DNA from 4 places in the Paenibacillus sp. 79R4 genome. Region 1 is predicted to be linked to each of the others. Evidence: a T-box and tRNA genes for the amino acid it is inferred to sense, from the RefSeq annotation. Region 1 holds a T-box; the other regions hold tRNA genes.
What was found. The T-box of region 1 lies ahead of argS (arginine--tRNA ligase). A T-box ahead of a tRNA ligase gene usually reads a tRNA of that ligase, here a tRNA-Arg.

Region 1 (7,458 bases):
AAGTCGAGCTTTCCGACTCCGATGAAGCGGCAACCGCAGAGCCTGTGCCGGAAGTCAAGCCAGAGCCGGATGAGAAACATGCCGAAGATAAGGATAAAGTTGTTATAGAATCTTCCGGTTCAGGAAATGAATAGGACAGTTATATTGTTAATATGACAAATTCCCTATACAAATCGGTTAAACTGTAGTAAATTTAGTTGTTGGAAAAGATGAATCAAAAAAGTATAGAGAGAACATTAAAACGGAGGAAACCCAAAATGCGCAAAACAAAAATCGTATGTACTATCGGTCCTTCCAGTGAATCGTTAGAAAACACCAAGAAATTAATCATGGCCGGAATGAACGTTGCTCGCCTGAACTTCTCGCATGGTGATTTCGAGGAGCATGGCAACAGAATCAAGACGATTCGCCAAGCGAGCCAAGAGTTGGGGAAAACGATCGCCATACTGCTGGACACCAAAGGTCCTGAAATTCGTACCGGTAAATTGAAAGAAGAACCAATTGAACTTGTACAAGACGAGTTCATCACTTTGACCACCGAAGAAATCCTCGGTGACAAGAACCGTATCTCCGTCACTTACAAAGAGCTTCCTGGAGATGTGAAAGTGGGTTCGACTATTCTGATCGACGATGGTCTGATCGGATTGGCCGTTGAAGAAGTTCAAGGTACGGAAATCAAATGCCGCATTGTTAATGGCGGTACGATCAAGAGCAAGAAGGGTGTTAACGTTCCAGGCGTGAACATCTCTTTGCCAGGTATTACAGAGAAAGACGCTAACGATATCAAGTTTGGGATTGAACAAGGCATCGATTTCATTGCGGCTTCCTTCGTTCGTAAAGCAAGCGACGTACTTGAAATTCGTAAACTGCTCGAAAGCTCGAACGCAGCACACATCCAGATTATCTCCAAAATTGAGAACCAGCAAGGTGTGGACAACCTGGATGAAATCCTTGAAGTGTCCGACGGCTTGATGGTAGCACGTGGTGACCTTGGCGTGGAAATTCCTGCTGAAGATGTGCCGCTCGTGCAAAAATTGATGATCGAGAAATGTAACCGCGTTGGCAAGCCAGTTATTACGGCAACGCAAATGCTGGACTCCATGCAACGCAACCCGAGACCTACTCGCGCTGAAGCAAGTGACGTAGCGAATGCAATCCTTGACGGTACAGATGCAATCATGCTTTCCGGTGAGACAGCTGCTGGTAAATATCCGGTTGAGTCTGTTCAGACGATGTCCCGCATCGCTGAGAAGGCTGAATCTGCGCTTGATTATCATGGTATTCTCGTGAAGCAAAGAATCGCTCAAGAGACTACTGTTACCGAAGCAATCAGCCAAGCTGTTACAACTTCTGCGCTTGAACTGAACGCTAAGGCAATCATTACTTCGACAGAAACGGGTTATACAGCTCGCATGGTATCGAAGTATCGTCCGCAAGCACCGATCATTGCTGTAACGACCCAAGAACAAACCTTGCGTCGCCTTGCTTTGAACTGGGGCGTTATTCCGGTTAAAGGCCATACAGCTACATCAACGGATGAAATGTTCGACAATGCTATGAAGGGCGGACTTGAATCCGGTGTCGTTGTTGATGGAGATCTCGTAGTCATTACTGCTGGAATTCCTCTGGGAAGCTCCGGTTCGACGAACCTGATCAAGGTTGGCCAAGTTCATAATTAATGGATAAGATGCACGGATATAGTGCATGGAGATAAGAAGCAATGGGACAACCGGCAACGGTGTGCCATTGCTTTTTTTTCAATAGATATCGATATATTTAAGCACAAGAGGAGGAATTATAGAGCATGTATGTAAGCGAGCTCGGCATCACGCCTAAATATTTTGAATATGATATGATGGGGATTATTTATCACTCGCATTATTTGGAGTGGTTTGAGGTCGGCCGGTTGAAATTAATCCAGGACCTGGGCTTGAGTTATTTCGAGATGGAGCAGTCCGGTTATATCTCCCCGGTTCAGGAGATGAAGGTCGAATATAAGCGGGGAGTCCGTTATGGTGAAGAGGTGCTGCTTCGCACCTGGATCAAGCAGAACGGGGGAGTTAAGACCGAATATGCTTATGAAGTGTTTAACGGTGAGGGGACATTATGCGTTGTAGGTACATCGGTCCATTATGTCGTTAGGTGCGAGGACTTTAAGCCTGTGCAATTCAAAAAAGTGTTTCCTGAATGGTATGCTGCATTTGAGAAAGCAAGCAAGTCCTGAACAATTTTGATTCTGGAGTCTCAAAACGGTAAAATATGATTCATAGGTATTTTTTGCTGAAGAAACTTGCTGGTGAAAAGGAGTTATTTATGCGCAAATGGATTGCCGTTTTGATTGTATTATTTCCAATTGTAGAGTTTTGGGGATATGCTGAGGTTGGTGGAAGGCTGGGCGTAGGCAAGACGATCTTCCTGACCGTTGCGACTTCGATCATCGGCGGCTTGATGATGCAGTTCGAAGGCAGCAAAGTGATGGCAGATGCGAAATCGCAAATGAATGGCGGACAGATTCCCGGACGCACGATGTTGGATGGAATGTGTGTATTCTTTGGGGGGATTCTGCTGCTGATTCCCGGCTTCGTTACGGACATTATCGGGTTTACGATGGTGTTCCCGCTCACCCGTATGATCTACCGGAAGCTGCTCTTGAAATGGATAGAGAAGAAGATGAAGGATGGTTCGATCACCTTTTATCGCCGTTGACTTATCTCGGTTTCATGTATACAATATTTTAAATTGAATGTTCAAAAGTCCGGTTTTCAGCACCAAAGCGGATGAGATTCTATATCGCCAGAAAAGCTGCTGCTGAATTATAGCCGCTTATCCATGAATTTGGATGGATTGGTTTTCTTATCGAAGGCGGACTTTTTAACTATCTATATAAAATTCTACGATCGGGAGAGTAGCTTATACTAACCTGCAATTAGCGAGCCGGGAGGGTGCAAGCCGGTGCAGAACAGGATGAGCGAAGCGCACCCGGGAGATGGTCTTCTGAAGCTAAGGTGAGTAGGGAGATCCGGCAGCTGGACGTTAACCAGCCTTAAGCAGGTTGGATCAGCAGGTCCGGCACGTAGAGTGGTACCGCGGGAATATAAGTCTCTCGTCTCTTCAATAGAGATGAGGGGCTTTTTTATTTGTTATTTTGGATATAGAAATAAGGAGCTGAAGATTATGGATATGGCAAAATCAAAAGTTGCACAATGGATCTCGGAGCTGCTGGCCGATACTCCTGCACAGGAGATACTGGCGTTGCTGGAGTATCCGAAGGAGGGGGCGCTGGGGGATCTGTCCCTGCCCTGCTTCAAACTTAGCAAGAAGCTGCGGAAATCTCCGCTGCAGATTGCTGCTGAGCTGAAAGAAGCGCTGGAGCCGAAGGCAGCGGAAGGTGATTTTATCGACCGGATCGAGTCGGTGTCCGGATACTTGAATTTCTTCCTGAAGCAGAGCTACCTCGCCGGGAGCGTCGTGCATACGATTCTTAACGCAGGAGAGCGTTACGGATCTAAAGATATCGGCGCCGGGAAGACGATCGTGATCGATTTCTCCTCGCCCAATATCGCCAAGCCATTTCACGTTGGCCATCTGCGTTCAACGGTTATCGGCAATGCGCTCTATCGGATTCATTCCTTCTTAGGCTATCAATCCATCGGGATTAACCATCTGGGCGATTGGGGCACTCAGTTCGGGAAATTGATTGTCGCCTATCGGCTATGGGGCGATGAAGCACGGCTGGAGCAAGGCGCGATTGATGAGCTGCTGGGTCTGTATGTAAAGTTCCATGAGGAAGCAGAGCGTGATCCTGGTCTGGAGGATGAAGCGAGAGCCTGCTTCCTGAAGATGGAGCAAGGTAACGAGGAAGTGCTGGCCCTTTGGCAGCGCTTTGTCGATATCAGTCTGGCGGAATTCCAGAAAATATATGACCTGCTCGGTGTGGAATTCGATTATTTTACAGGGGAGAGCTTCTATAACGATAAGATGGAGCCGGTGATCCAGGAGCTGAAGGATAAACAGCTTCTGGAGGAGGATGAAGGGGCCTGGCTTGTTCGTCTCGATCAATACAACATGGCTCCGGCTTTGATGCTAAAGAAGGATGGAAGCACCCTTTACCATACTCGGGATGTGACGGCGGCGCTCTACCGTAAGCAGACCTATTCATTCGACAAGGCGTTGTATGTCACGGACTACGCCCAGAATCTGCATTTTGCCCAGTTGTTCAAGGTTGTAGGGCTGATGGGCTATGACTGGGCAGAGGACGAGATGATCCATGTTCCCTTTGGCCGAGTGACTCTGGAGGGGATGAGCTTATCGACCCGTAAAGGCAATGTCGTGAAGCTGGAGGAAGTGCTGGAGCAGACGATTAAGAAGGTTAAGGAAATTATCGAAGTCAAAAATCCGCAGCTGCAAAATAAAGATGAGGTAGCCCGTCAGGTCGGAGTTGGCGCTGTCATCTTTAATGATTTGAGTGCGAACCGGATTAAGGATATCGTCTTCTCCTGGGATAATGCGCTTAGCTTCGAGGGCGAGACGGGGCCATATGTGCAGTATTGCTATGCGAGAACCTGCAGTGTATTGCGTAAAGCGGCTGCGGATCTCCCTCCCGGCAAGAAGATGGTCGAGGCCTCACTACTGGCCGAGCAATTCGATCCCGGCAAGCTGCAGTATTCTACGGAGATTGCTATATTAAAGGAATTGGCCTTGTTCCCGGAACGGATCGTACAAGCCGCAGTCAAGCTAGAGCCGTCGATCGTTACTCGCTATTTAATTGACCTTGCCCAGGCTTTCAACCGCTTTTATCATGATTGCCCGATTCTTGTGGAAGATGAGAAGCTAAGAGCGGCTCGTCTTGCTTTGGTCAAGTGCGTGCAAATTACACTTCAAAATGGATTCCGTCTGATCGGATTGCAAGCACCGGAGGAAATGTAGCTGTATAAGGGAGACGCGCGGCATTATTGCGTTCTTCCGTTCATGATATAGTCCCTCAGCTCATGGAAGACGCCGGCTTTAATAACGGCATTAATGACGACGAGGGCGACGGGCCCGATAATAAGCCCGAGTACGCCGAACAGCTGCAAGCCGACGAACAAAGAGATCATAGTAGGCAATGGATCGAGCCCGACGCTAGTCGCCAGCACCTTGGGCTCGATCAGTTGTCTGGATACAAGAACAACTCCGTATAAAATAGAAAGCCCGATGCCCAGCGCGATGTTGCCTGTCATGAAGGCATAGACGAGCCACGGGATGAGAATCGTGCCGACGCCTAAGTAAGGCAGCAAATCGACCAGTCCGATCAGAATAGCATAAGTTACCGGTGAATCGACTCGCAGGATGAGAAGTCCGATGCAGACGACGAAGGCGGTAATCGAGATCATAATGAACTGGGCCCGCAGGTACCCGAATAACGCCATTTGCAAATTGTTCCGTATAACCCCTCCCATTTTGAACCATCCCTTAGGCATAATTCCGAGGATCATCCGCTTGTTCTTATCCCAACCGTTGCTAATGAAGAAGGCAGACAGCAGGATAATTAATAAAATCAGGCCCAGGCTGGGCAATGAGGTAATCACGTTAATGACTCCATTAAGGAAGCTGGTAATGATTCGGGAAATGGCGTTGCTAATCGTTAGCGCAGCATTATCAATATTTTTAGTGAAGGTGTCGCCGTAGCCTGGATTCCGTACGATAAAAGAATTTATTTCATTAAACAGTCTTTGCAGCTCCTCGTTCTGGCCCCAAGAGATGAACTGATCGCGCCACTCCCCGATATGCTCATTAGCGGTGTCCGCAAGATGAATCATTTCCTTAACCATACGGGTGACGGCAGCTGTAATGACGATGGCTCCGGCTGAGAAGTAGACAAGTATGGCCAGTATGACGGAAGCCCAGCGCGGCAGCTTTAAGGTCTCTTGCATCCACTGGACAAATGGATTCATGGCATAGGCGATAATCCATGCGATCAGAAAAGGGTATATGAGCGGCAGTACCCAATAAAATGTAAGGCAAACTGCCAGCACCGCAAGACATACCCAGGCACCGCGCAGTACTCGTTTTACAACCATGTAATCCATTCGTATCCCCCCTTTTTTGGATTGGACAGGTTTTACTCTATTTCTATTTCTCTTTCAAAATTAGTATTACAGAAACAAAATTTATTGGATGATGTGACTTTTGTCGTTGCAATTCGGAAGAGATTACAAAAATTTCTTTATATGTGTGAAAAAATAATTTGATGTGTCTATAACGACTCAAGTTGTTCCCTTGCTCCTAGAAATCCAGTATGATTATTTAAAAGAGTTTTAGTGTCAGTTCCTCCCTAATATTTCATCCGCGATGCTATATTACGAAAATTTTAAACTTCAAAATTGAAAATGTTTTCAATGGTTTATTTTCCCAATTTCGTATTTGAAGGAGAGATGTACATGACAGCTACCAAAGGACTTGAGGGCATTGTCGCTGCGACTTCCTCAATCAGCTCCATACATGATGGCGTGCTGGCTTATCGAGGCATTAATATCGATGATCTGGCGGAACGGGCAAGTTTCGAAGAGACTGCTTATTTGCTCTGGTATGGGAAGCTGCCAACTCAGACCCAGCTTGCTTTTCTGCAGCAGCAGTTGAGTGATTTTGCGGCTATTCCGGAGCCATTGCTGGCTCAATTGAAGTTGTTCCCGTCCGATGCCAACACGATGGCTGTTTTGCGTACGGCCGTATCGGCACTAGCTCTATATGATGAAAATGCGAATGACATCTCCAGAGAAAGCAATCAGATTAAGGCAATTAAATTACAAGCGCAGATTCCTACAATTATTGCCGCTTTTGCCCGGATTCGCGAAGGCAAGGAGCCGCTCGCTCCATTGAAGAATGTATCAATCGCGCACAATTTTCTGTATATGATGACGGGTGAAGAACCGGATGTTGTAGCCGTCAAAGCTCTGGACCAGGCGCTTGTGCTGCACGCGGACCATGAGCTGAATGCATCAACCTTCTCGGCTCGCGTGACCATTGCGACACTCTCGGATATTTATTCGGGGATCACGGCTGCGATTGGAACCCTGAAGGGACCGCTGCACGGTGGAGCCAATGAAGCGGTGATGAAGATGCTGTCCGAAATCGGCAGCCTTGATAATGTAGAGCCTTATATTCTAAATAAGATTGCGAACAGAGAGAAGATTATGGGCTTTGGACATCGCGTATACAAGAATGGCGATCCGCGTGCCAAACATCTACAGAAGATGTCTCGACAGCTCGGCTTGCTTAAGGGAGATTCCACCTTATTCGAGATGTCAGCAAGAATTGAAGAATTGGTAACGGGCCAAAAGGGTCTTAGACCCAATGTCGATTTCTATTCTGCTTCGGTATATACCATGCTTGGAATTCCATCCGATTTATTTACTCCGATCTTCGCGATCAGCCGCTTGTCCGGTTGGTCTGCGCATATTCTCGAACAGCTTGACGATA
Region 2 (7,458 bases), on a different contig from region 1:
TTTGGTAGTTTATGACGAATTTGTGGAATATATTGTTAGTGAATGACAAATGTGATATATTGAAAATACATATACGGATTTCCGTTATGCAATCCGAAAGCATCGGTGAAGAAGCCCTGTCAGCGTCAAAACTGATAGGGCTTCTTTCTTTAAGCTTATAAATGAACGACTCATTTTTAGGCGTTGTATACTACTAAAGTTGCTAATAATATAACTACACAAATGGTCCCGATTAATGAAAAAATATTAAGGAATTTATTTACTTTAAAATCTGCTTTGAATAGTCTACAAAGAATAAGATGAATTGCAATTCCAATAACTCCTCCAAGAGTATTTCCTATGAGGTCAGTTATATCAGATGCACCTATTGCAAATATAAACTGCGATACCTCAAAGAGTAAACTTACAGTTGCTATCGGAGCAACTTTTTTCCAGAAAGGCCAATTACTTTTCAACATACTAACGTAAAGCCCAAAAGGAACAAATATAATGATATTATTATATATTTCTGAAAAATTAACCCCATTATTTGTTATTGTCGATCCATGGAATGGAATTAAGTTAAGATTGCGATAATGGTCAAAGTCTCGAATTGAAAATTGCATTTTAAATAAAATAATCCAAGTTAGCACGATTAAATAGACTACAAGTAAGCAAGTTGTTAATAGTTTTTGTTTTGATTCTTTCTTTTCCATTTGTAACTCCTTATGCGTTTTTTGTGAGGTACTATGAAGCGCGACACTGTAGAATCCGCCATGAGCTACACACATCTTAGCATAATCGAGCACAGCAAGCTATTTCAGAAAAGGGAAGCTTGGAGACAAATCCAAGCAACCCTTTGCTTACAAACAGAGTAGCAGATATACCTGTTATTGAATATAATGTAGGGCAGTCAGCTCCTCCCGTCTGGCGATCACCGCAAACGGCTTCCTTTGACCTTAGGGAGGTTCAATCCCACTTTGCCTTAATCGGCAAGTGGGATTTTTTTTTTTTTTTGCAGGTTTAAATACCTGCAGTCATAATTTGGAGATTTGCTACAGTACTCGCTTATTGTATATAATTATATTGGACAAACTAATCCCTAGTTGTGTCCGTATAGCTTCCTAAAAGACTCCCTTGAACCCGGGGAGCCGCAAAAATCCCACTCTGCCTTAACCGGTAGGTGGGATTTTTTTTGAATCTAAACAGAAGATTTATGTCCTTTATCTGTCCTCTGAATGTCCTCTAAGTAATTAGATGCAATGATATATTTTATACATAAGAACACATGTTCGTATTATACTAATGTTATCGTTTACATTAAATTATTTTAATCCGCATTTATCGACAGTAATCGACATTAAAAAGTGTTAATGTTATCCATAAACGCTGTGCAGGAGGGGGATTTATGACATACATAAATATCCAAAACTTAAATGATTGTTAAGTCCTGCCGGGGGAGAGGGCTCGCCTCTGCCGCTCCTGACTCATGATTCGTGCAATTCTTCCATTGTACAATTTAAAACCCTGGACGCCCTCCAAGCCAGTACATACGACAGGTAGCTTCTTCCGCTTATAACCTGAGATATATGGGCTTCGGTACAGCCTATGCGATTGGATAGTTGTCTAGCGGTCATTTTGTTCAGTGCAAGCAGTTCAGGTAAACGGCTTCTCCCCGGTTCAGGAAGATCCATTTTTAACACCTTTCTAGATTATATAAGGTAAATTGTACCATGTACTAAGACTGTAAGTAAAACACACAAGATAGGGGCTGGACAGAAATGGCGAAAATTCACAAAATTGAAGTCCCATGGGACATTGAAGAGGAAAATGCAATAATCTATATTAGAGCGATTCTAACAGTAAAAAATATAGAACTGCCTGCTTGTGTTTATGCCGTTTCTCCGACTTGGGCACAAACCTTTCACTTTGATCCTTTAAATGATGGTGATTATTTAAAGGGGGGGGGGGAGACTGGGGACGGACTGGGGACAAAAGTCACTTGGATGTCCATAATTTGACTCGGATTCACTCGGTGTTAAAAAGGGAAAACCCTTGATATACAAGGGTTTTTTACGCGCCACGGCGGGATTCGAACCCGCGACGCACAGTTTAGGAAACTGTCGCTCTATCCTGCTGAGCTACGGGCGCCTATGAAATTGTACTTTCAAGATGTCATGAAAAATCGACATAAAGATATTATAAAATAATAATCGTAAAAAGGGAATCCGAAAATACAATTAAGCGGCAAAGGAGACGGTCTTATGAGTAAAATCGCAATTACCGGTGCTACAGGACAGCTCGGAGAAATGACGATCCTCCATTTGTTGGAGCGTAACGTGTCTGCTGGAGATATGATTGCTGTGGTTCGCAATCCCGAGAAAGCCAAACCGCTGGCTGATCTGGGCCTTCAGATTCGCTATGGAGATTATGAAGATGAAGCCTCCATGCTTGCGGCCTTTGAAAATGTGGATAAGCTGCTCTTCATCTCCAGCCCATCCTTGGATAACACCCATCGTATTGCCCAGCATGCCCGGGTCGTTGAAGCGGCGAGAGATGCAAAGGTAGGCTTTATCGCTTATACCAGCCTTGCATTTCCAGAAAAGTCCGCGTTGGGACTGGAAAATCTTCATCTCGCGACAGAATATGCGATTCGAACGACGGGGATTCCTTATACTTTTCTGCGCAACGGATTTTATATGGATATTCTCGTAAATCCTGGCCTGCATGGAGTGATCGAATCGGGTGAGCTCGTATCTGCCTCAGCAGGAGCCAAAGTGAACTATGTGACCCGTAATGACCTGGCACTGGCTGCGGCCAACGTATTAACCGGCTCAGGACATGAATGCCAAACCTATGAACTGGCGCATCCGCATCCTTTTACGTATGATGAGTTTGTGCAAATTTTGTCCGAGGTATCTGGTACACTGGTCAAGCATGCGGATTTAAGCTCTGAACAGGCCTATGAACGCCTCGTGGCAACCGGGACGCCGGGAGCAGCAGCGGCGTTTATGACCCAGGCTATTTATCCCGCTATTGCTGCGGGGCAATTCAGTTTCGCATCCGAGGATTTGGTCAAGCTGATCGGGAATCGGTTCACCACGGTGAAGGCAGCACTGGAGCAGTTTATGGGGAAATAGGGATATGCAGCAAATATAACTTGTATATAGTGAAAAGGCACAGAAGTGATCGGGATTGCCCGGTACCTCGGTGCCTTTTTAATCAATTCTTACAGATCATCAAATCCGTTGTCGTCGCCGACTTTGCCGTAGTTGCGGGATTTAGCTTCGAAGAAGTCCGTCTTTGTTGCATTGAGCGCTTCATCGGAGAATGGCTTGATCCAAGGCATGCAGTTGACGTCAACGCCTTCGTATGCTTTGTCCAGCCCCATCAATTTAAGGCGTTTATTGGCGATGTATTTGATGTAATCGGACAATTCGTTCAGGTCGATGCCTCGTACCTGCTTGAGCGTATAATGCGCCCAGTTGGTCTCGAGCTCAACCGCACGGTTAATTGTGCGATAGACATAATCCATATTTTCCGGAGTATGCAGTTCCGGATAATCGGTGAGCAGCTGCTTGAATACTTCGGCGAAGAAGTAGCAGTGCTGGTTCTCATCGCGTTGGATATAGGAGATCATCTGACTGGTCCCCATCATCTTCTGATCGCGAGCCAGGTTATAGAAGAAGGCAAAGGTACTGTAGAAGAAAATGCCTTCCAAAATCAAGTCGGCTACCAGCGCCTCAAAGAAGGTTTGAGGTGTCTGTTCGTTGCGGAAGTTCTGATAGATCTCGGAGATGAACGTATTGCGGTCCAGCAGTACCGGATCATGCTTCCAATATTCAAAAATCTCCTTCTGCTCCTGATCGGATACGAGAGAGGACAATACATAGGAATAGGATTGGTTATGCACAACCTCCTGCTGGGCGATGACTGCCGCGATCGCTTCCAGGGAAGAATCGGTTAAATAGCGCTTCACATCGCCGACGAACATCGTCTGCATCGAATCAAGCACGGCTAAGAGGCCGATGTTGATCTTGAAGGTGCGCTGTTCCTCAGGCTCAAGCAGCGGGAACTGCTGGGCATCTTTACTCATCGGGATTTCATCGGCAATCCAGTAATTGAGCAGCAGCACCTTGTACAGCTTATACATATGCGGCATACGGATGTCGTCCCAGTTCACAATACCGGAGCATTCGCCATTAATGATACGGGTTGATTTGTTGGGAGCCTTAGTGTTAAAGATCTCCTGTAATTGCAGTGTCATTTAGTCCATCTCCTAATATTAATAATCTTGCAAATCTATCAGTATCAAAAATAGGATTATGATGCGCAGGATTCGCACTCTTCAATAGTCAATGCACGGCTGCGGACATAATAAGTTGTCTTGATGCCAGCCTTCCAGGCATGCAGATGCAGCTCCAGGAATTCGGTTGCTTTGATGTCCGGGCGTACATAAAGGTTGAAACTTTGCGCTTGGTCGATATGGCGTTGACGGGCGCTGGCCATATTGATGGACCAGTGCTGATCGATCATGAACGCGGTCTTGTAATACCAGATCGTCTTCTCGGACAGGTCTGGAGCCGGGTTCGCGACTTTATAGGTTGTTTTCTCTTCATAGGAAAGAAGTTCATAAAGCGGATCGATGCTGGCGGTAGAGCCGGCAATGATTGAGGTCGATCCGTTAGGCGCGATAGCGAACATCCAGGCGTTGCGTACGCCGTTCTCATGGACTTGTCCCATCAGCTCTTTCCATTGCTCTGTTGTTACGAATTTGCCTTCACGCGAACCGTCAACATAACCACGGGAAGTAAAGTAATGTCCGTTATCCCAGTCCGAGCCTGTAAACTTCGGATAGCGGCCTTTTTCAATCGCCAGTTCCATACTTGATCTGATCAGCAGGTAGTTGATCTTCTCATATAGAGCATCGTTATATTGTACAGCCTCCTCGGATTCCCAGCGGATGCCCTCAAGTGCGAGCAGATGGTGCAAACCGAAGGTACCCAGCCCGATAGCACGGTATTGGCTGTTGGTATATTGTGCTTGAAGCACCTCAATATTATTAATGTCAATGACGTTATCCAGCATACGTGTCTGAATCGGTACGAGACGATCCAGGACTCCGGCAGGTACAGCACGTGCCAGGTGGATCGAGTTCAGGTTGCAGACAACGAAATCGCCAGGAATTTTAGAGATGACGATCCGGGTCTGGCCATCTTTGGTTACGAGTTCCTCTTGCTCAACGACTGTTGGCGATTGGTTCTGCATAATCTCCGTACATAGATTGGAGGAGTAGACCATACCGTGGTTCCGGTTCGGATTCGCACGGTTGACAGTATCGCGATAGAACATGTAAGGTGTTCCCGTCTCCAGCTGCGACTTCATAATTCGCTTCATAATGTCAATGGCCGGCATTGTGATCCGGGACAGGGTGGGGTGATCCACTGCTTCTTGATATTTCTCGCGGAATTCGCCCTTGCCGACTTCCTCATCATAGAAATCCTCCAAGCCCAGCGGACGTCCGTTTGCGTCCTTCCAGCCCATCGTCTTCTTCACTTCATGCGGGCAGAACAGATTCCACTCACCCCGGTTCTCTACAGCCTCCATGAACAAGTCAGGCAGACATACGCCATGGAAAATATCATGCGCGCGCATCCGCTCATCCCCGTTGTTAAGCTTCAGGTCGAGGAAGGAGAGAATATCTTTATGAAATACGTCAAGGTAGACGGCGATTGCGCCTTTGCGCGTGCCAAGCTGGTCTACGCTGACCGCGGTGTTGTTAAGCTGGCGAATCCAGGGGATGACGCCAGAGCTTGTGTTCTTGTGGCCGCGGATATCTGATCCACGGGCCCGGACTTTGCCGAGATAGACACCGATTCCGCCGCCCATCTTGCTGAGGCGAGCCACATCGGTATTGGAGTCGAAGATCCCTTCGAGGGAATCGTCAACGGTATCGATGAAGCAGCTGGAGAGCTGCCCGGCTACCTTCTTGCCGGCATTGGACATCGTTGGCGTTGCCGCGGTCATGTAAATATGGCTCATCGCCCAGTAGGCTTCTTTGACAAGCTCCATCCGTCTCTCTGCCGGTTCTTTATGCATCAAGTACATGGCAATGACCATGTAGCGTTCTTGCGGCAGCTCCATGGTGCGACCTTCAAAGTCAGCAGCCAGATAACGCTCGGATAGCGTAAGCAGCCCGATATAGTCGAACAGTAAATCACAGGATGGGTCAATTACCTCTCCAAGCTCGTCGATTTGTTCTTTAGTATAGTACTCTAGCAATTCTTCACGATAGATACCGCTCTTGCATAGGTCGGAGATCAGATGGTAGAACGAACCGTAAGGCTGATCCGGATAAGATTTATAGCGGCGGTTCACGGCGGCCTTCTTATACAGGGATGTCAGCAGGGCGCGGGCAGCGGCGAATTTCCACTCCGGCTCTTCCTTGGTCACGAGCTCAAGCGCAGACATCGTAAATGCACTGCTGATCTCCTCTCCGGTAACGACATCGCGTCTCAATTTGGATTGCACACCGCGCAGCAGGCGCTCCTTATCGATTTTGTTCAAGCCCTCCAGAATACGGTCGGCGTAGATGCCCAGACGCTCGCTGTCGAACGCCAGTTGGCGGTTATTAGGTTTGGTTACAAATGATGGCATGGAATATCCTCGCTTTCGTGATATAAGATCAGGCAGCAGCCAAAGCTGTGCGAAACTACAAAACTTGTTATTTAAAATTGCAAATAAACAGCGAAAAAAAGGGGCGCTGAGAGAGTATGTCGCGCCGGTTGGTATATATTTCACCATATTCACTGTGAGAAACATCACAGATTATCAATTATACAAGAAACGAGGTAGGCTAGAAAGAGTACAAGGGTTCCCAATCTATAACTTTTTGGGCTGCCAAGCTCTCTGGAATCCTTATAATACGCTGGTTAGAGCTGCCTCGATAGAGCAGAGAGGGGTCCCTTAAATTTTTTATAAATCTTCCATCGACAAGAACATCACAGCGTTCCAGCAGGCCAAATTCCGGGGTACCCGGCATCGCCAGCAGTTCTTCAAATGTATATCCTGTATATATCCAGATCGGAACCGGGCCAGCTTCCTGGCGCAATCGATCGATGAAATCATTGACCTCTTCAGCAGAGAAAAAGGGATCGCCGCCAAGAATAGAGACCCCGCTTAATAGAGGGTTATTTTTAATATCCGAGATAATCTCTGCCTGCCGTTCTTCTGTAAATGGTTCTCCATAATTGAAGTTCCACGTAGCCGGGCTGAAGCAGCCCGGACAACGGTGGCGGCATCCGCTGATGAAGATGGAGGCGCGCAGGCCTTCGCCTTCATTTATTGATTCCGGGTAATAACCGCAGATGTTCATATCCCGTGTTTCACCCGATCCCGAACCTCTGCCTGTTTAGCGGCGTTGAAGCGGGTCTGATAGTCTCCGGTCAAGTAGCCTGTTACCCGGCGCAGGCGACGGAT
Region 3 (7,458 bases), on a different contig from region 1:
AATCCAAACACAAACGTAAAAATCGGCATAAAACTTCCTTCTACGAACAGTTGCACAAATTGATGAGCCGTTGATTCGACGGTCGTTACATGAAATAACTGAAGCATATCCTTCCCATGCATCCCGTACTGAAAAATCAGCATATTGGCAAGTAGAATGCCAAGTAGGCTGAATCCGCGTAAACAATCGATCATACGTATCCTTTTGCTAGTCAATATGAATCACCTCGGAATCAGTCTAACAGTGCGCATTAAAGCAGAAGTAAAGTTCAGCTTAATATTTGTTAAACAGTCCGGAATATGTTTAGCTCGAATTAAGATCCATCTGGTACAATGCTGTCTGAGGTGGTTATCAGATGTACAATGCCAAGATTCTGTTGGTTGATGATGAAAAGGCGATTGTTCAATTAATCGAAATGGTGCTGCGCAAGGAGGGCTTCCGCCATATTTATACGGCGTATAACGGTAAAGAGGCTTTGGAGATCGTTAAGCGCCACCTGATGGATATTATTTTGCTGGATGTCATGTTGCCCGATCAGACGGGCTTCGATTTATGTCCGCAAATTCGTAATGCTTCGGATGCTCATATTATTTATTTGACAGCCCGAACTTCGGATCTCGATGTATTAACAGGCTTTGCGACGGGCGGGGATGATTACGTAACCAAGCCGTTTAATCCGCTGGAGATTGCTGCCCGTGTGAAGGCCAGATTGCGCAGAGGGATTGCAACGCCTGCACCGTCCAGATTGGAGGAGAGCCGCAGCCGCTACGAATTTGGCCGATTTGTTCTCGATGAGTTTTCGGGCATGCTGCTTGTAGAAGGCCAGGAGGTTCCTTGCCCTGCTCAGGCCTATCAGCTGCTGTTGTTCCTGTGCAAGCATCCCGGCATCGTCTTCTCGAAGGCGCAGCTCTATGAAGAGGTATGGGGCATGGATGGGCTTGGGGATGACAACACCGTAATGGTGCATATTCGCAAGATCCGCGAGCGGATTGAAAAGGACCCGGGCAATCCCGAATGCCTGCTGACGGTTCGCGGCCTTGGTTACAAGCTGGTTAAGGTGAACCTATGAGGAGGATCAAAACTCGTCTTGCCCTGCATTTTACCTATCAGCTGTTGCTGCAGTGGGTGTTGATTATACTGACCATGACGATTCTGTTGCTCATCTTGTTCAATTATATAGCCAACAACGATTTGAAGCGGACCTTTTCTACAGGGGCCGTGGATGCGATCAAGTCGGAGACCTTTATCCATCAGGATGAAGTGAAAATGAATCGTCGCTGGAAAAATTTATTGAACGAGCAGGGATATTGGCTCCAGGTTGTCAATGAGGAGGGGCGTGTAATTTATTCCCTGAACGCACCTGCCGATTTGAAGACGAAATACGGGGCTGCGGAGCTGCTGAATATTCAGGAGACGCGGAGGCTTGACTCCTACCGGGTGATGGCCTCGCTGGAACCGGAAACGGATGGTTCGAAATCCGTCCTTTATTTAATGGGAAGACAGGATTTGGGTACAAAGCGGCTGGATGAATGGTATCAGAAGTATAACCGGAACGGGCTAGTTCGGGAGGATGCCATGGCGGAGCTGGAGCAGCAGCTGAATGGCAATGACGATTATTTGCAGGTCGTGGATAAAGACGGGACCATACTGCAATCTATCGGGCACTCGGACAATAGCCAAATCAACAAATATTATCCGCTTGATTTGGTGTCGATTCGCTCGGAGCCAGGCAACTATCCGACGGAATTATCGGCTCAATATGATGGCGGTACGGGTTATACCTGGCTACTGCATCAAGGCAAACCAGGGCGCGCTGTAGAAAGACAGTCGATCTTCTATGACCTTATCCGGGCGCTTGTTATTTTGGGAGCCGGTGTCATGGTGGTGACGTTGGGGGTATCGATTTGGCATGGATATCGCTACGGGCAGCCACTAACCCTATTCGCCAGCTGGTTCGAACGGATGAGTGAGGGGAGATACAGTGAAGCGTTGACGGAGAAGGAACGTAAAAAGGTATTCCGGCGTAATGGCAAGATCCGCATGCGCTACAGACTTTATAAAGAGGTTATCGCTGGATTTTACGAAATGGCCACCAAGCTGGATGCCTCACAGCGGGATCGCAGGCTGCTGGAACAGACTCGGGAGGAGTGGATGGTCGGTATATCCCATGATCTGAGGACGCCGCTATCATCGATTCAAGGATATGGCCATCTGTTGGAGAGCGGACAATTCACTTGGAATGAAGCCGAACTGAAAGAAATGGGCAAGGTCATCCGGGAAAAAGGCGACTTTATGCTGGAGCTGCTCCAGGATTTCTCGTTAACCTTCCAGATTAAGAATAATGCAGAGCAAATGGTGCTGGAGCCGATTGAGATGAACGAGTTCGTTCGTCGTTCTGTCCTGCGGTATGTCAATGACGCTACGATTGAAACAGCAACCTTCTCTTATGAGGAATATGACGATGAACTGAGGATCATGGCCAATCCGAAGTGGTTCCGGCGTATGCTGGACAATATTATTACCAATGCGGTGAAGCACAATCCTGAGGGAACGGAGATTACAGTAAGCACCGGTACGGAAGGGGATTACGCCTGGATTTGTGTATCGGACAATGGCCAGGGAATGGATGAAGAGACGCGGAACAATTTGTTCGAGCGGTATTATCGTGGCACAAGCACGGATGAGACGACCGACGGGGCAGGTCTGGGCATGAGTATTGCCCAAGCGATCGTGATCGCCCATAAAGGGCAGATTCGGGTGGAGTCGGAGCCGCAACAGGGTGCCAAGGTGATCATGAAGTTCCCGCGAAAAAATACAAAAGAGACAGCAGATGTTTGCTCAGGAAGGGGAGAATAGCGTTGCAATATGAATCGCAATCGCAATGGATGGAGCTAGGGGTCTCCAGGAAGGACAAAATAATAATTTGGGCGGTGTTCCCGATTCTTGGGGCAGTGGCCGGCTGGTTTATACCGGTGTTGGCCGAATGGATCGTGGCATTACCATGGTTTCCCTTTCAGGGAGTGTTCAAGTTGGTCTCTTCTATGCACGGGGCTTGGGGCTCAACCGTGATGACGGCGCTTGGCCTGGTTGGCGGGGGAATTCTCTCCATAATCGCGGTGAAGGAAAGCTTGCAAATTCGTCTCTCTGATCGGGAGGTCCGGTTGAAGATCCACGATGAGGAACGGGTCTTTGCAAGACAGGAGGTGGCCGCGATCTTTCTGGATCGGAAGCAGTTGGTCCTGTTGGATATGAACGGGCGTGAGCTTTTCCGGGACGAGGCGGATGGGAAGTCTAAAGCTATAGCGGAAGCGTTTATCCGCGCCGGATATGACTGGCGTGAGCAAGACCCATTTGCTGAAGAATATGCGCGATGGGTAGCCGATGCTCCCGGGCTGTCCCCGGGTGCAAATGCATTATTCCTGGCAAGGGAGAAGGCTATTGACAGAGAAGATAAAGAGGATGCGGAGGATCTGCGCAAAGAGCTTTCCAAGCTGGGTGTTACGGTTCGCGACGAAAAAAAACGGCAGTATTGGCGCATGCATGGACGGAGGCCCTAGTTTGATCGTGTTAACGAAACTGGCAATCGTTATTTGGGCATAAAGTGGCCTCCAAAAAATCTAACGAAACAGGATATCGCTATTTGATCAAAAAAGAGCTATTCGGGTCTAAATTAGCATGAATAACGCTCTACCGTTTCGTTAGATTCACATCATGCGGATTTTCCCTTACATAGCGTTCCTCAGTTTCGTTAGATTAGGCCGAAGTTGATCGAGCCTGTTATGGATTCCGTTCCTTCATAGGTACTAGCCCTCAAGTGGTATGTTTATCTCCTGTATCTATTTATTGTCCCTTATAAAGCAGTAATCTTCCGTCATTTGCATGAATTCTGGACAGCAGGGGAAAAATTGGGATAACTATGAAAGGAGGACGAGAAGTCCAATGACAACTAGGATCTCAAAGGTAATGGCTTCTGCTCTGGCTATTGTGTTGATAGCAGTAATTACTATAAGCGGTCTAGGGGGTTCTGTACCTGCATCGGCTGCTATATTGGACAACAACCACATAACAGGTGAAACAGGCGGGGCAGAATCCCTGCCTCAGGGGGCTGCTGTACGGAACTCTGACCAGGAGCCTGCCTCTGTGCAGATTACCCTAAAGGGCAAGCCGCTGAAGCTGCAGGGCATACAAGGGCAACAGGATGTGCTTGTTCCGCTGGAGCTTATCGAGAGAGGGTTAAAAGTAAAGGTTAAATACGATAAAGGCAGCAACCGCTATTTTCTGAGACGAGATCATGTTGTAGTTCAGCTCACCCCGAAAGAGGACGGAGCTTGGGCGGTTGTAAACGGGAGTACGCAAGTGCTTCCCTATGAATGGAAAGAGCTGAATGGTCAGCCTTATGTATCGGCCAAGGTACTGACAGATCATCTGGGATTTACCTCGACTTATGATGCGTCCAAGCAGACGCTGGACCTCGTTCCGCATAAGCTGAACAAGATCAGAGTAGGGACCCGCGTGGTCGATAAGTCGATCCCCGAGGCCATGATTAAGGTCGAGTACCCTCAGGTCAGCGGACTTAAGAATAAAACTGCGGAGCGGAAAATCAACAGCGTACTGCAGAGCAAGACGGATGAATTTATCAAGCAATCGCTACAAGAGACAAAGGCAGGTCCCTCTCCAAATGGTGAGCCCTATCAGTTTTTGGGCAACTACACGGTGACATTCAATCGTGAAGGGCTGTTAAGTATTCTCTTGCAGTATTATTCATATACGGGTGGGGCACATGGCAACCCTGTTCGTGAAGGCTTGACCTTCCGGCTCAGTGACGGAAAGCTGCTGACGCTCGACGAAGTGCTGAAGGACAATCCGGATTACCGCAACATTGTCGATCCGGCGATTGCCAAGCAATTGGAGGCGACCGAGGGGTATTTTGGCGGCTTCAAGACAATTGGCAAGAATCCAAGCTATTATCTGAAAAATGATGGAGTCGTAATCTTCCTGCCGTTGTACGAGTATTTGCCTTATGTGAACGGCTTCCCTGAGTTCTATTTCTCATTCTCAGAGCTTGGGGTGAAACCGTCGAAAATCGCTAAGTAGGAGCCCGAGCCCATCATCACATAAAAGACAGCAAAACAGCAGGTCTGGAAGTCCAGGCCTGCTGTTCTTATTGTCCCTATTAAGCGTTGGCTTTATCGATAACCTTGTCGACCAATCCGTATTCCATGGCCTCTACAGCGCTCATGAAGTTGTCGCGGTCCGTATCGCGCTCGATTTGCTCCAGCGGCTTGCCAGTACGCTCGGCGAGAATCCGATTCAAATTGTCGCGCATTTTGAGAATGCGGCGGGCGCGGATCTCGATATCCGTCGCTTGACCTTCTGCGCCGCCAAGCGGCTGATGGATCATAATCTCACTGTTCGGCAGGGCAAATCGCTTGCCAGGTGCGCCTGCATTCAGCAGGAAAGCTCCCATGGAAGCAGCTAAACCAACACAAATGGTGGATACATCGGATTTGATAAATTGCATCGTATCGAAAATGGCCATGCCGGCTGTAATCGAACCGCCAGGGCTGTTAATGTACAAATGAATGTCTTTGCCGGGATCTTCGGCATCCAGGAATAACATCTGCGCAATAATGGAATTGGCTACGACGTCATTAACCTGTGTACCAAGGAAAATGATGCGGTCTTTCAGCAATCTGGAATAAATGTCGTAAGCACGTTCGCCACGGTTACTCTGTTCAACAACCATTGGAATATAACTCACCGATAAACCCTCCTTATTATTAGCCCACAGGGAAGCTCCCTTGGTTTCAAGCTGTTCATATATTAGTTCGATCAATTCCAGAATTGACGGAATTGATGATTTGTAATCCTATAATAACTAACTTTTTATCAAAAGTCAAAGATAGTCAAACTCAAGGCAATAAAAAAGCCCACAACGGGTTTTGTATGAAAAATTATGGCGCGCCCGCGAGGAATCGAACCTCGATCTCAGGCTCCGGAGGCCTACGTCATATCCATTGGACCACGGGCGCGTAATTTTAGTGCAACAAAATTGATTATATGGCATTAGAGACTAAAATGCAAGAGAAATTCATTACTCCTTAAAATTGATTGCCTATTGACTATAAGGAGTTGCGGCTCGAGAACCGCTGGCTGAGGTTTGAACGGCCTGTCTTCTATTGAGTTTGATCAAATAGCTCCCTGAATCTCTATATTGATTGGCGGAAAGTAGAGAGTTAGCCCGCTGAAATAAAGCTTTTTGAGATATAAAATAAAGTTATTGTCTTTGAAAGCGTTTTATGTTAATTTAAATCTATAAAAACGTTTTTGTTAAAAAGGACGATCACCAATGGCGAAAGTTACAATTAAGGACGTTGCTAGAGAAGCCGGGGTATCCATTTCTACGGTTTCCAATGCATTAAACGATGTGGATGTGTTGACTCCGGAGACGAAGTCGCATGTACTCAAGGTAGCAAAGCGTATGAATTATGTGCCGAACTTGAATGGGAAGCTGCTGAAGTCAGGCAAGACGAAGATGCTGGGCTTCTTTACAACCAGCGTGTCAGGGCCGTATTTCTACATTTTGGTTGAGTCGATGGCCCGCGAATGTGAGCGCCTGGGTTATGGCTTGAACGTATTCGTTACCAAGGAGAAACAGGTTATTATGAGCAATATTCTTGGTCGGCGTGTCGATGGTGTGGTTATTTACGAAGAGCTCAAAATTGATGAGAACGACATCGCAGCGATGGAGAAAGACAAGATCAAGGCGGTATTTCTGGATCGGGTCATGGAGAACGAGACGATGGGAAGCGTGATCTTCGATTCGTATGTGGCCGGTTATGAGGCGACTAAATATTTGATTAGTCTGGGACATAAGAAAATCGCTTATATATCAGGCGTTGATACAATGTATGACAGCGTACAGCGGCGAGAAGGATATTTGGCTGCACTTCGGGAGCATCGGCTGGAGACGGATGAAGATTATATTTTACAAGGGTATTTTGAGGAAGAAGGATCTTACAATGTGGTGAAATCATTCCTCCGCTCGCATCATGACAAAGTACCGGACGCATATTTGGCGGGGAACGATTTGAGTGCAATCGGATGTATTCGCGCCTTAAAGTCAGAGGGATACAGAATTCCCGAGGATATAAGCGTCATGGGCTTCGACGATATTGAAATTGCTCAATATTTCTCGCCGCCGCTCACGACGGTAAGGAACCAGATTGCCAGACAAGGGATGCTTGTCATCGATCACCTGGTTCGATTGATTCAGAAGAAGGAGCAGGGCAAACTGCAGAAGCTGTCTAGCGAGATTGTAGTGCGCGGTTCTTGTCAGGTAAAGATAAAGCGGGATGATCTTATTTAGAAAGACAAATATAGGGTCATTCCTTTTTTTGCAGCGAGTAGGGCCATTTTTTGCAAAAATAAAAACGTTTTTATTGGATTTGCTACTAA
Region 4 (7,458 bases), on a different contig from region 1:
CCGGATTAAAGATATGGACCATATTGGCTAACCCTGCCGCAATATAACGCGTATACTGCTCAAGAACGTGCATGGCTGCTTCGCTCCCGCTCTGCGCCAAGGCGAATACCCTTTCCGGCTTATGGATCTCCGCCATTTCCGGCCCGGCCTCCTTCACCAATCTCATCAAGCCTGTTGCAGAAGCATATTGCTCCCAGCAGCCCGTTCTGCCACAATTACACGGATAGCCATCAATGCTAATAACATGATGTCCTATCTCTCCGGCAAACCCGTCGCGCCCCGGATATGGCCGATGATCGATAATCAGACAGCCTCCTATACCTGTACCCAAGGTAATGCAGATGAAATCCTTCCAGCCTCTCCCCGATCCTACCCATGCTTCCCCGAAAGCCATCGCGTTCGCATCATTATCGACCATTACGGACAAGCCGGATAGAGATTGCAGCCGATTGCCAAGCTCCATTCCGGACCATCCCGGCAAATTGGCTGTGGCCCCCATAACGACGCCTGTACGCCTATTAACTTGTCCCGCTGTGCCAATGCCAACACCCGCTACCTTCCAACCCCTGCTGTCGGAATAAAGCGCCATTTCTTTCGTAATTTCAGCAATTCGGCTTAATAATGCCTCTCCGCCTTCATGCGCCTTCGTCGGAAGGCTTAAGTGATGGAGAACCTCTCCCCGGGCATTTACAATTCCTGATTTAATGTTCGTACCGCCAATATCCAAACCGATGGCCACTTCTTCTGTATGCCGCATTCGTTCAGCCTCCATCTCTATCGGTTCATCATACAATGTTGAATGGTGCAAACCCCGCTGTGCATAATATATCAATGGTTTAAATTAATAAGACCTATTATTATCGTATAGCATCGGTGAATTTCTTTGTAATTAATTGTGGTCTGGTAATAGCGCCACCAATGACTACGGCGTAAGCCCCTGCTTGGATACACTGTGATGCCTGCCCAGGAGTATAAATCTTTCCCTCAGCTAACACAGGAATGCCGACTTTCCGGCTGAGATCTGCAACCAACTGAATATCCGGTTCTTCACCCTGCGGGCTATAGTCCGTATAACCAGACAAAGTGGTGGAGATGAGATCGAACCCTAATTTTTCCGCCTCTTCCCCTTCGGCAACGGTGGATACATCTGCCATTAATAAAACCTGATGTTTCTCCCTGATCTTTTCCACGATCTCCGCTAGATTCATACCTCCTGGTCTGGGGCGCAAGGTTGCATCCATAGCTACAATATCTGCTCCGGCCGCGATCACACCTTCGATCTCTTGCAACGTAGGGGTTATGTAAACGTCAGAACCGCTGTAATCTTGCTTCCATAGGCCGATTAGAGGTAAATGACTCACCTGCTTGATGGCCCTGATATCCTGTGGCGTGTTCGCTCTAATTCCTACCGCTTTGCCCATTTCTGCCGCTATAGCAAAACGTGCCATATAGTCGCTACCATAGAAAGGCTCGCCCTCAAGGGCCTGACAGGACACAATAAGCCCCCCCTTAAGAGATTGAATGATGGAATGCAGCATAGTACAACTCTCCTTATACCGATTTTTTCTTTATCTTGGATTGGATTTCAATACTTCTTTAATTTTAGGATATAATCTCCTTTTATAAAATAAATAAAGGTTATTTTCTTCAATTATAGTTGTGTACCTCAGCTTTGTAAACACCTATTCACTGATTCGACTTCCTCATAAATACAAAAAAACCTTGATTTAGGTAAAGAGCGCCGAAAGAGCAAACTTTTGTTCAACTGGATAACCTATATGTTTGACAGCCATAATCGTGCCCACGAGCCACACACCATGCACAAAAAAAGAGTGAGAACGATTTTAGGGGAATACGTACGCCCCCCAGAGACTCTCACCCAAAGAATGCTGAAAAGGAGATGCCCGCAAACGGCAAACAGAGGGATGGGAAAAAAATAAAAATATGTCCCGATTAGTGCTAACAAAGCATATAGGCAAAAGGCTGGACGCCTCCAACGATCTAGCTCTCTAGGCGAACGAAAGCGGTCCGGTATTCTCCCCTAACCTAAGGCACAGGGGGCAGGAATTCTAATACTAGCGTGGTCGTACTTATCAGCCTGTCAATCATGCCCGAGTAATCCGCTCAAGACATGGGCGGACCGATCAGGCGCTTACGCTGATAAACTGGCCTTCGGAGGCTACGCCCCTGTCGGGGATTCGCTCCACGGCGCGAGACTGCCCCTCCCTTTCACACGTCCGCAAATGGGTTCACTTCAACGTACACCCATGGGGTTCTCCATCCCACAGGACGCAAAAAAGAGCTCTCCATAATGGAGAGCTCTTTACATCTACGTCCCAGAAGGGATTCGAACCCCTGACCGACGGCTTAGAAGGCCGTTGCTCTATCCTGCTGAGCTACTGGGACAAAAAAGAATGCGATATTTATTATATCGCATTTGGCTTATTTTTCAAGAGGTTTTATTTGACGTTAAATTACATTTTATGGGATTTTGAGGAGGAAGAAAACTTCTCTTTCAAGCTTTCGGTGACCCCTGAATATTCAAGCAATAACTGCTTGAACTGCTCCCGCTGAACCGCGGGCTCGGGCCATCCCTCATCCCCGAACTGCTCCTCAGCAATGACACCGTATGCCTGATGCAGATCATTGTTGAACCAATCGGTCTCCATTCCCGCATCGCTCCACAGCATTCTGATGATCTCATATTGCGCCTCACTGCCATTCCCAACAGAACGAGATACATACACCAGCAGCTCGGGGTCATCTACCGCACCGGGACTCACTGCGATTTCCGCACATACCACTCCCTCTATTTCTGTTAACCGGGTAACCTTGGCCTCTTTTATATAATACATTTCATTCTTATCCTCCCGACTCCTTAATTCTCATATCCTATGCGACTCAGCAGCTGCCTTGTCTCCTCCGTGCCAAGACGGCAAATCTCGCGGTACAAATCGTCCAGCACGCTCTGATAGCTGCTATTCACCGTATCCTCCGGGCTGTCCGGCCATGGGTAGGTATAAGCGAGGAAGGTACTCTCCTCCTTCTCTCCAAGCAGCTCCAGCATATGACTGATCGCATCAACCTCCTCCGGCGTAGCCTGAATCACCCATTCATAAGAGGTTGCCTGCGGGTCATCAAGTACCGAACGCCCGTGTACGGACACATAATATGTTTTTTTCTCCATTTATTCCGCTCCCTTCAAGCCTGGTCATCTATTTTAGTCATAGTTTTCCGTAAGGGACAGACATTTTATGCCTCCTTCCGGCATAATGTGTTATTACTTTTCGCCCGGTTTAACGAACGGGAACGGAAGCCATCATAGAGAGGAGAAACCACATATGTGCGGAATTACCGGCTTTATCGAATGGAACCGGGATCTGAGCGGAGAGCTGGATCTGGTTCTATCCATGACCTCCTGCCTTGAGGCAAGGGGCCCTGATGCACAAGGCACATGGATTTCAGGTCCCTGCGCCTTCGGTCATCGCCGCCTCAGTGTTATGGACCCGGAGAACGGAGCTCAACCGATGACCCTCCAGGAGGAACAGGCGGTCTTTACTATTGTATATAACGGTGAAATTTATAACGCCCCGGAGCTAAAGGAAGAATTGCGGCAACGCGGACGCCATTTCAGGACCAACTGCGACACCGAAGTTCTGCTCCAGGCTTATATCGAGTGGGGACCCGATGCGGTAGAACGCCTTAACGGAATATTTGCTTTTGCCATATGGGATAGTGTACGCGAGCAAATATTATTTGCCCGGGATCGCCTCGGTGTGAAACCTCTCTTCTATAGCGAAGCAGGCGGTACTCTGGTGTTCGGTTCCGAACCCAAAGCCGTGCTCCAGCACCCGAAGGTCGAGGCCTCGGTCGGCCCTGAAGGGTTGGCGGAAATATTCGTTATCGGTCCGGCCCGAACGCCGGGACACGGGGTTTACCGCAACATCCAGGAACTGCTGCCCGGACAGGTTATGATCTTCAACCGCTCGGGACTGCGCCGCTTCTCGTATTGGAAGCTTGAAGCACAGGCTCATGAACACAGCATAGAGGAGACGGCTGCTCATGTCCGCACGCTGCTGCAGGACACAATGGATCGGCAGCTCATCTCCGATGTGCCCGTCTGCACCCTCCTGTCAGGAGGGCTTGACTCCAGCGCCCTGACTGCGTTAGCCGTCGATTATTACCGCAGAAGCGGCCAGGGACAGATGCATACGTATTCGGTGGATTACGAAGGGAATGACCAATATTTCAAGGCTCACAGCTTCCAGCCCGGAGCGGACGCCCCCTGGATCAAGCGAATGGTAGAGGAGCTTGGAACTGAGCATCACTGGATTACCTTTGATACTCCGGAGCTGGTTGACGCCCTGACGGACTCTACTTTGGCTCGCGATCTGCCTGGCATGGCCGACGTCGATGCCTCGCTGTTGTTATTTTGCAGAGAGATCAAAAAAGGAGCGACCGTTGCGATTTCCGGCGAAGCGGCCGACGAGGTGTTCGGCGGATACCCTTGGTTCCATCGTAAGGAATTGCTGGAGTCCGGCACCTTCCCTTGGTCAGTAGCCACTGAGCTCCGCGCAAGCCTGCTGTCCCCTGAAATTAGAGACTGGATTCGCCCCGAGCAGTATGTTGCGGACAGATACAGCCAGGCCGTGGCGGAAGTCCCCTATTTAAACGGGGAAACTGAAGACCAAGCCCGGATGAGACGGATGTCATATCTCAACATTACCCGCTTCATGCCCACGCTGCTGGACCGCAAGGATCGGATGAGCATGGGGGCCGGACTTGAGGTTCGCGTTCCCTTCTGTGACCATCGCCTCGTCCAATATGTCTGGAATATTCCATGGGAGATTAAGACCGTTGGCGGCCGCGAGAAGGGCATTCTGCGCAAAGCGCTTGAAGGCCTTCTTCCCGAGGACGTTCTCTACCGTAAAAAAAGCCCCTATCCAAAGACGCATCATCCCGACTATCTAGCCAAAGTAAAAGGACAAATGCTCGACATTCTCGATAATCCGGCATCGCCGATTCTTCCTCTGATCGACGCGGATAAAATACGTTCCATCGCCGCCTCGCCAGAAGCGTCCAGCAATCTACCCTGGTTCGGCCAGCTGATGTCCGGACCTCAGCTATTCGCCTATCTGACACAAGTGAATTACTGGCTCTCGCATTACCGTGTCACCATCCGTTAATCAAGGAGAAGAAATTCAAGAGGGACTGTCCCCGGCCGAGTTCATCATGAACTTAGCCGGACGGACAGTCCCTCTCTTATAAAAATACTCAACTAATTCGATAAGCCAAGCGACCGAAGCATTCTCATGACTGTTACGGCCATTTGTGCTTTCGTTACATTCGTACCAGGTGACAAGGAGGTTGCAGAGACTCCCTTCATAATGTTCTGCTCTACCATCAGGGCCATCGAGCTCTGCGCATAGGCTGCGATCTCTTGGCTATCCTTAAAGCCTGCCAGCACAGAGACATTAGCTGTACTGCTCTGACCAGCGTATTTCATCGCATTAGCCAGCATTACCGCCAGTTCCTGACGGGTAATCGCCGCATCCGGATCAAAGCGGTCTGCGGATCTCCCCTGGACCAGGCCTGCCTGCTTCGCTGCAGCAATTTCCTCAGCGAATAAGGAATCCAGACTTACGTCAGCATAAGGCGCTGTACTGTTCTCTTGTGGGATAAGCCCCAGCCCTCTGACAATCATGGCGATCACTTCGGCACGCGTAATACTGCGCTTCGCCCCGAACTGATCAGCCGAATCTCCGGAAGCGATCATCTTCGTGACAGCCGCTGAAATATCTTGAGCAGCCCAGTCCAGATTGTCTTGGAAGCCGGAGCCCCCATGATCGATCAGTGTGAAAATTCCGTTAGCATTTAATTTCAGCTCAGCCGTAATCAAATCGGCATTTTTTCCGAACAAGGCCGGTACGGCATGCAAATGATCCTTGCCCGGTATATAGGCCACCCCGGCGATGCGTCCGGTATCTACGCCCGCTGCATTGAAGCTTACTTTACCGCTCACATAAATATTGCCGAAGGAGAGCGGTTCGGTTGTCTTGCCATCCGCAGATAAACTCTCTAGCTTGAGCTCAAAAGGCTGACCATAGGTTTTCTTACCAGCCAGCAGCGCCTGCAATGCTCCCTCTAACGCAGGATCAATCGCACCTAACGTCAACTTAATTGAAGTCCCGCTAGGGAACATGGACGCTGGGAGGCTGAATTCCATTCCATTCAAGACGACGGTTAGATTGGAATCGTCGAGTTCGGCAAGCGCCGCGGTCACCTCTTGCGGCAAGGTAATTTCCGCCTGCTTTAATCCTTGCTCAAGAATGAGCTTGAAGGAGGTCGTCTGTGCATTTTTAATCGATTTTACCGTATCTGCAACGGGAAGAGTGACGATAGCTTTCTCGCCTTCCTTAACGACTTTCATCGGTAGTGCTCCCTTGTCTTTGGATTCCGGTTGAGGTGCGGGTGCCGTTCCTCCCCCGGAACTGGAACCGCCTCCGGATGGAGAGGTCGAGCCCGAATCCGTATCTGTCTTCACATTCAGAATCTCCGATGCTGCGGAAACTTTATTGAACTTCTCGCCATCCCGATCGATCGCCAGAACAAGAATTTGATATTGGGTAGCAGGTGTTAATCCCCCTACCGTATAGCTTGTTGTTTCGGAATAACCTGTGAATTGATGATCTACATAAATCTCATAGGCAGTTGCCCCTTCTACGGCATCCCATTTTACCTGTACCAACTTTGTGGTTTTAGATACGACTGTCGGCAGCTTGGGTGCTGACAGTTCCCGATCATTGACCTTGCCCTCAAGCGACAAGGCCTCGTTCAACACCTTAACCAGCTTATTGTCCCGGTCCCCGCTAATATCCCAGTTCATCGTACCGGCGATATCGAGCGATTTTACCAGTGAGGCGGTATATAACATGGTGTTCTCATCATTGTAGGTAATAAAAATCTGCTTCTCCGGATTGTACAGATAGGCCACCTTGGCTGCATCATTCCAATAACGGACATAGCCATTCTTATTTACGTAATTTCTGTCCAGATCGGAATAATCAAAGATTCCCGTCTCCCAGCTGCCGAAGGAGGTTGAAGACTTGGTGCAAGTCTGATATTCACCGTTGGCAGGACATCCTTCCCAACCCTTTCCATAAAAAGGAATACCCACAACCAGCTTATAATTCGGCACACCGCCGTTCAAGTGACCCAGCAGCCCGCCCTGTACATTATTTCTTGGAGCGCTTGAGCCAGGCAGTTTCTTGTCATAATACAGCGGTGCATTATGGTTCGCCATCGTCTGCCAGCTGCCGCCGTAGTCATAGGTCATGATGTTGATGTAATCGAGATAAGCCGCCGAATTGGCAAAATCAGCATTGATAACAAAGTTATCGCCTTGGCCCGAGGCCATGGACAGCAGATAATACTTTCCGTCCTCAGACCCGGCCGCAT

Region 2: it has a tRNA-Arg gene. The T-box ahead of argS (arginine--tRNA ligase) is inferred to sense a tRNA for this amino acid. The anticodon was not compared.
Region 3: it has a tRNA-Arg gene. The T-box ahead of argS (arginine--tRNA ligase) is inferred to sense a tRNA for this amino acid. The anticodon was not compared.
Region 4: it has a tRNA-Arg gene. The T-box ahead of argS (arginine--tRNA ligase) is inferred to sense a tRNA for this amino acid. The anticodon was not compared.

What each region holds. Positions count from the first base shown of each region.
Region 1 is NZ_QJOT01000017.1:4,369-11,826, forward strand. Features, by position in the region: gene DMN77_RS19680 (acetyl-CoA carboxylase carboxyltransferase subunit alpha) at 1-134, shown strand, start outside; gene pyk (pyruvate kinase) at 258-1,679, shown strand; gene DMN77_RS19690 (acyl-CoA thioesterase) at 1,805-2,224, shown strand; gene DMN77_RS19695 (FxsA family protein) at 2,314-2,706, shown strand; T-box leader at 2,885-3,114, shown strand; gene argS (arginine--tRNA ligase) at 3,175-4,926, shown strand; gene ytvI (sporulation integral membrane protein YtvI) at 4,950-6,068, opposite strand; gene DMN77_RS19710 (citrate/2-methylcitrate synthase) at 6,420-7,458, shown strand, end outside.
Region 2 is NZ_QJOT01000026.1:43,332-50,789, reverse strand. Features, by position in the region: gene DMN77_RS22885 (VanZ family protein) at 177-695, opposite strand; gene DMN77_RS24325 (helix-turn-helix transcriptional regulator) at 1,467-1,673, opposite strand; gene DMN77_RS22875 (hypothetical protein) at 1,761-2,000, shown strand; tRNA gene DMN77_RS22870 (tRNA-Arg) at 2,056-2,130, opposite strand; gene DMN77_RS22865 (SDR family oxidoreductase) at 2,244-3,119, shown strand; gene DMN77_RS22860 (ribonucleotide-diphosphate reductase subunit beta) at 3,209-4,240, opposite strand; gene DMN77_RS22855 (ribonucleoside-diphosphate reductase subunit alpha) at 4,303-6,636, opposite strand; gene nrdG (anaerobic ribonucleoside-triphosphate reductase activating protein) at 6,836-7,354, opposite strand; gene DMN77_RS22845 (anaerobic ribonucleoside triphosphate reductase) at 7,351-7,458, opposite strand, start outside.
Region 3 is NZ_QJOT01000001.1:55,013-62,470, forward strand. Features, by position in the region: gene DMN77_RS00280 (DUF418 domain-containing protein) at 1-194, opposite strand, end outside; gene DMN77_RS00285 (response regulator transcription factor) at 356-1,069, shown strand; gene DMN77_RS00290 (HAMP domain-containing sensor histidine kinase) at 1,066-2,856, shown strand; gene DMN77_RS00295 (YqeB family protein) at 2,859-3,557, shown strand; gene DMN77_RS00300 (PdaC/SigV domain-containing protein) at 3,940-5,094, shown strand; gene clpP (ATP-dependent Clp endopeptidase proteolytic subunit ClpP) at 5,174-5,761, opposite strand; tRNA gene DMN77_RS00310 (tRNA-Arg) at 5,958-6,032, opposite strand; gene DMN77_RS00315 (LacI family DNA-binding transcriptional regulator) at 6,350-7,369, shown strand.
Region 4 is NZ_QJOT01000009.1:178,587-186,044, reverse strand. Features, by position in the region: gene DMN77_RS14915 (ROK family protein) at 1-757, opposite strand, end outside; gene DMN77_RS14910 (N-acetylmannosamine-6-phosphate 2-epimerase) at 858-1,538, opposite strand; tRNA gene DMN77_RS14905 (tRNA-Arg) at 2,333-2,406, opposite strand; gene DMN77_RS14900 (hypothetical protein) at 2,475-2,855, opposite strand; gene DMN77_RS14895 (hypothetical protein) at 2,879-3,187, opposite strand; gene asnB (asparagine synthase (glutamine-hydrolyzing)) at 3,342-5,186, shown strand; gene DMN77_RS14885 (glycosyl hydrolase family 18 protein) at 5,279-7,458, opposite strand, start outside.